One region of the Dyadobacter chenhuakuii genome, then DNA from elsewhere that is predicted to be linked to it. Evidence: riboswitches for the same ligand, from Rfam matches in the RefSeq annotation. Region 1 holds a riboswitch; the other holds the start of a gene.
What was found. Region 1 has a riboswitch for cobalamin ahead of metE (5-methyltetrahydropteroyltriglutamate--homocysteine S-methyltransferase). Riboswitches for the same ligand answer to the same signal wherever they lie in the genome.
Positions count from the first base shown of each region.

Region 1 (3,188 bases):
CCGGTCCTTCACGGCCTGCTTATGCACTTTTTGTGACGATCTTCTGCTTGCGATCGCTGCCTTATTTTCTGCTAACAGTTCAGTATTTCCGTCAGCAATCTGGCTTAGCTCGTTAATCTCAACCAGTTTTTGCCTGGCGAAAGCCATCCAGTTTTTGATTTCCGGATCAATGGCCGTTTCCAGTTCCAGATCGATCGGGCTGTGCAGCAGTGAGCAGGACGGTGCAATGATAACACGATCTGCTCCCAACTTACCGACGGCCAGATTGATCAGCTGCAAAGATTTTTCATAGTCATTTTTCCAGACGTTACGGCCGTCCACTACGCCCACGGATAAAATCAAGCGGTCCGGAATCAGCGAAAGCACTTCGTCCAACTGCTCCGGAGCTCTTACCAGATCCACATGCAATGCATCAACCGGCAGGCCAACGGCCAGGCTCGTATTATCCAGTAATGCTTCAAAATAGGTAGCCACCAAGATTTTCACGCCGCTAACCTGCTGGGCGATCGTTTTGTAGGCAAATTCAAATGCTTCCTTTTCTTTTTTGGTAAGATCAAGGGCCAGACAAGGCTCGTCGAGCTGAATCCATGCAGCACCCGATTGGCCCAGGCGGTTAATGATCTCAATATAAACCGGAACCAGGCTGCTGATAAGCTCAATGCGATCGAACCCTGCCTCTTTTTCTTTACCCAACAAAAGATAGCTTACCGGCCCGATGATCACCGGCTTGGCTTTTGCTCCCAGCAGCGCTTTGGCCTGGTTATATTCGTTGAAAATATTTTCGTTGTTGATGCGGAATTGCTGATCGGCTTTGAATTCGGGCACAATGTAATGGTAGTTCGTGTCCAGCCATTTGGTCATTTCCATGGCTGTGATATCCAGACCATTCTTTTGGTATCCGCGCGCCATCGCAAAATACAAATCCAGCTCTCCATTGTCCGTTGCCTGCGAGCGCACTGCTTCATAACGCTGCGGAACGACGCCTAGTAAGAGGCTTGTATCCAATGTCTGGTCATAGAAACTGAAATCATTGCAAGGGATCAGGTCGATGCCCGCTTCCAGCTGAGTCTGCCAGTTCTCTTCTTTGATCTTTTGAGCCACATTGTAAAGCTCAGTCAGATCGATCTTACCTGCCCAGAATTGTTCACAGGCTTTTTTGAGTTGTCTTTGTCCACCAATCCGCGGGTAGCCAAGGTTTTGTGTTAGCATTTTGTCGTTTGTTTAAATAAAAATTGTTACAAGCGCTTTGCTTAACATTGGTAACAGGCAGTAACCTGACTTGTAACCTGCCCTCTTCGGCGGTTACTCACAGTTGCGCGACAGCTCGTGAATTCCACACGATTCCCTATTAATCCGACCTTCGTCGAAAACCTGTTTCCAGTTGTTATGGTAAAGAACGATTCGCGATATTTTGTATCCGGCAAAGGATTAAATATCTACGCAAAGCTATGTAAGAAGCATTTAATCTCTACACATTGCCATATTTTTAGATATTATCACTATTCAATAGTCAATTTTACTGCGTTTCTATCTTTTTCAACATTAAAATGTCCGTGCTAACAGATAAAATTCTACGGATGATGGAAGTTGAGAAGCGGCCTGTTGGATTAACGGCGTTTAACATTGATGAGTAATTGTTGTTACCCCAGGTAACATTTGTCTTTTTTTGTCTTGCTATTCAAAATATCGGGGCCTATATTTGCACTCGCTAGACTTAGTCTAAATAAGACTTGCTTCACACCTATTCTTGAAAACCCGGCAGTGGCAACTGTAAGGGCATTTAATTAAGAAAAATCATCGAATGTTATTGAAGCCTTCTCTACTCATTACAGCAATTGTTACCCTTTTTCATCTTCATACTTTTGCACAGACATCTGCCCTGAAAACGGCAGTAATCAAAGGAAAAATCAGCGACGATAAGGGTTCGGTGGTCAGCTTTGTAACCATAAGGGTTAACGGGACCAGCATCGCCACTTTCTCTGAAACCGATGGCACCTACACATTGAAAGATGTGCCCTACGGCCATCAGGAAATTATGATTACGTCTGTTGAAATCAAATCTAAAACTTCCAGGATACACGTTCACAAACCCACGCACGAGTTTAACGCGGTTGTAGCTAAAACCGCCCAGGATCTCAACGAAGTGCAGATTGTTCAGAAAACGGAAAAGAAACAGCTTGAAACGCAGGGATTTGCAGTCGCAATCATTGAAACAAAAGAAGCTTCGCTCCGCAACTTAACCACCAATGAACTGCTGGACCGGGCCGTAGGCGTCCGCGTCCGTCAAAACGGTGGGATCGGATCACGGGTGGAGTATAACCTGAATGGCATGTCAGGCAGTGCGGTTGGGATTTTCCTGGATGGCATTGAGATTTCAACTTATGGGTCTTCTTTCAATCTGAACAACATTCCACCCGCAATGATCGAACGCATTGAGGTTTACAAGGGTGTGTTGCCCTCGCATTTGACAGGCGATTATGTAGGCGGGGCCATCAATGTTGTTTTGAAAAAAGACGCTTCCCAAAACAACATTACAGCTGCGGTTGCCTACGGATCTTTCAACACATTTCAGGCCGATCTTTCCGGAATTTACCGCAACAAGCAAACAGGTTTTACCACCAGGGCATCAGGCTTTTACACCTACACCGACAACAGCTACACCACCTGGGGCAAGTTTTCAAAATTTGTGCATCCCGACCGAACATTGGAGCGGTATTACAGGGCCAAAAGATTCAATGATACTTATAAGTCAATCGGCGGCAGGTTTGAAGTCGGATTTACGAATGTGAAATGGGCGGACCAGTTTTTCATAGGTTACAATATTTCAGACACTTACAGCGAAATCCCGCACGGCACCACCATGGCAAGGCCTTACGTGGGCAGGTTTGGTGAATATCAGGCGCATGTGGTCAGCCTGAATTATAATAAGAACAATTTCCTGGCCAAAGGATTGGCGCTGAATGTGAATGCGGTCCGCAGTTACAGGAGCACATATGTTCAGGATACAGTTGGCCAGGTTTACAACTGGGACGGAAAGCCCAGAATGCTCATCCGAAACGGGGAAGTTGTTCCCGTGCCGCCCACTCCGGGAATGGGCCAGCAAGGTGCCAAGAGCATTGTGGAAGTAAACCGGCAGATCACCAATATGCGCTCTAATCTGGGATACACTGTTTTTCCGGGTCACAGAA
Region 1 is NZ_CP098805.1:370,251-373,438, reverse strand. It holds gene metE (5-methyltetrahydropteroyltriglutamate--homocysteine S-methyltransferase) at 1-1,209, opposite strand, end outside; cobalamin riboswitch at 1,249-1,390, opposite strand; gene NFI80_RS01580 (TonB-dependent receptor) at 1,802-3,188, shown strand, end outside.

Region 2 (3,188 bases), 2.2 Mb from region 1:
CGCCTTCGGAGAGAAATTCAAATTTTTTGTCTCCTAATGTGATGGCTTTTTTCTGTTCTGCATCGAGCTTGACGGCGTAGTATTTGTGGTTGACGTACTCAACAACTGCTTTATTTTTGAATGTCTCGCGGTCCATCACTTTGCACCATCCGCACCAATCAGTATATACATCGATCAAAACCTTGCGGGGCTCTTGCTGAATTTTAGCGTAGGCTTCTTCAATTGTTAACCATTGAATGCCTTCCGCGGGCCTGTTTTTGTCGGATCTGAAACCCGAGGCCACTGTTAGGATGGCCAAAAATAGAAAAAATGATGCAGCTGATCTTTTCATAACTTCATTTGATTTCAATGAATGAACAAATTTCACGGTGGAATAATTGTGCTTAATGGCTGACTTTATTCCGGATCGGCTGCCATAGCGGGCTTTCTTTTTGCCAGCGAAACCATAACTCCTCCTCCTACGATCAGCAACATGCCTGCGAACATAGAGAATGAAGGAATGGCCTCTCCCATGAAAAAACCGATCAGAACGGAGAACAGAATATTGGAATAACCAATGGCAGCAACGCGCCCGGCTTTGTCAAATGTGAAGGATTGCGTCAGCATTCTCTGACCCATTAGCGCCGTCAGTCCGAGCGCCAGAAAGCCAAGCCATTGCGAAATGTGAGTTGGCCAGGTGAATGTGCCAATCAGGAAATCCAGATTTTCCATAGGATAGTAAGTCCCGACGAGCATGGAAATAATGGGCATCACAATGCCGCTCAACATAAAAGAAAGAATGATGGCGCGTGAGTCATAAACAACACCTAACTGCCTGATTGACAAATAAGAAATTGCTGTTAACAATGCATTGCCAAGCCCTAAGGCATTGTCCCGCAGCGAAATGGAAAGGTCGGGCCGGAAAACGAACAGGATGCCGGTAAAGCCAACAAAAATAGCTGCCCACTCACGGGAATTGAGCGTTTCGCCGATCAGCAGCCAGGATAGCAATGCGAGGAAAATGGGATAAGTGTATTGGTATGTGGAGGCGCGGCCAAGCCCCAACGTTTGTATCGCATAAAAAAGCATATACAACGACAATGTGCCCACAACGCCGCGGAAAATAAGCAGCCCCAGCTTGCCTCCCTGCTGCCTTACAGGACGTCGCCAAATGCTGGTGACTACAAACACAACCCCAACAATGTTCCGGAAAAATACAAGCTGTACAATGTGGAAATCACGGCCGAGCCACTTGGAAATTGCGGAGGTGAGGGAAAAGAAAAATGCAGCACCGAGCATCAGATAAATGCCTTTTTGCGAAGAAGTTGCAGTCGGATTTTGAGCAGGAGCAGCCAACAATGATCAGGATTTTGGTCAAAGATAAAGCATATCATACAGAAGATAAAGGATATGTTACCGCGTCGGAAATCCCGCCAATTCACTACCTTTGCACCTTTGGCGCTGAAAGCTGCTTCAATGCGGCATGAAGGCTTAATAGGGAATTCCGTTGAACCGGAAGCTGTCCCCGCAACTGTGAGTCTGTTTATATTGATCCAATCCCCTATGCCACTGTTCCTCGAACGGGAAGGCCACGGACCAAAAAGACGAGCCAGGAGACCTGCCAGAAGCTGATCTATCAAATTTTGTTTTCGGAGGAAAAACAAAGCTGATAACGCTACATATTTGACACCAGGTGATTATTGACCGGAAGTTTTTTTTGGCTTTGACCATTGCCACATGGCTTTTCCGTCCGGAAATGCTCGTTGCACAGTCGGATAGCATTCGTTTGGAACCTATTATCGTAAAGGGTTTTGTTCCTGAAAAATTCATGAGCGGGCTCAAAATCCAAAAGTTCGATTCGGCGTCTCTGAATCTTTTCCGCTTCCAGAATATCAGCGAGCTGCTTTCACTTTACACGCCGATTGCATTTAAAAATTACGGCCCCGGTCAGCTTAATACGGCCTCTTTCCGCGGAACGTCGGCTAACCATACCGCTGTGTTATGGAATGGTTTGAACATTAATTCTCCTATCCTTGGCCAGACAGATTATTCAACCATCCCAGTTACCGGTTTTGATCAGCTTTCTGTCCAATATGGCTCTGCTGCCAGCATTGTAGGCAGTGATGCCGTGGGTGGAAGTATTTTGCTGGGAAGCGCTCCATCGACCCAGCCTTTGCAGCTTTCAATCGGTCGGCAGCAGGAAAGTTTCAACAACCACCAGACCCAGGTTACAGCCCGCTATGCGGCGGTGATCAGTGATCAGTGGAGCTTTTCAGGCAAGACAAATGTGTATGACGGTCGTATGAACAACGATTTTCCATACACCGAGCGAAATCAATATACTGTTTTGCCATCCACTTCTTTCCAGCGCGGTCTGGTGCAGGATTTGTTTTTCAATTCAAAAAATGATCATCAGATTTCGGCGCATGTATGGCTAACCCGTAACCGGCTCACGTTAACACCGGAAGACAAAGCTGGCCGCGAACTGACCTTAACGGAGGCTTACAGGACCATGTTACGTTATCAATTTAAAGACTTCACAATCCGCACTTCGTGGGTGAGAGACATTATTGATTATGCCAAAGGTGATTATAGTCAGCTGGACCATGCGGTAACAGACAAGTTTTCAAACCGTGTTGAACGCGATTTTCAATTCAATGCAATTCAGATTAAAGCAGGAGGCGAATGGGCACATTACCGAGCCCAGGTCGCTGGCTATGATAAAGCATTGGTGACAGAAAACAGAGGTGACATTTTTCTGTTAACGCGCTGGCAGGCCACCGCCCGACTGGTCATTTCTGCGAATTTAAGGCAGGCATTTGTAACTAAATTTGATCCGCCATTCACGCCTTCATTAGGAGCAGACTATTTTATAGTCCAAAAAGAAACCCATAATCTGAAATTAAAAGGCTCAATAGGAAGAAGTTACCGCGTGCCTACATTGAATGAACGCTTCTGGAAAGAACTCGGAAACCCGGATATCAGGCCGGAAAACGGGTGGAACAAAGAAGTTAGCCTCGAACAAAACATTGTTATCGATGCTAACCAAACATTTTCAGCTTCCCTGACGGCATATCACAACCGCATTAAGGACTGGACTTATTGGAATCCTACGCAAAGTTACCGTGTAGAAAACTTGCAGCAAGTGCTCGCGCGTGGAATTGAAGCGCAGGCTGGGTGGCGGCATCAGATAAATGACTGGAAATCAG
Region 2 is NZ_CP098805.1:4,110,137-4,113,324, forward strand. It holds gene NFI80_RS16945 (thioredoxin family protein) at 1-331, opposite strand, end outside; gene NFI80_RS16950 (DMT family transporter) at 397-1,335, opposite strand; cobalamin riboswitch at 1,419-1,619, shown strand; gene NFI80_RS16955 (TonB-dependent receptor plug domain-containing protein) at 1,697-3,188, shown strand, end outside.
Region 2: another riboswitch for cobalamin. It lies ahead of NFI80_RS16955 (TonB-dependent receptor plug domain-containing protein); the one in region 1 lies ahead of metE (5-methyltetrahydropteroyltriglutamate--homocysteine S-methyltransferase).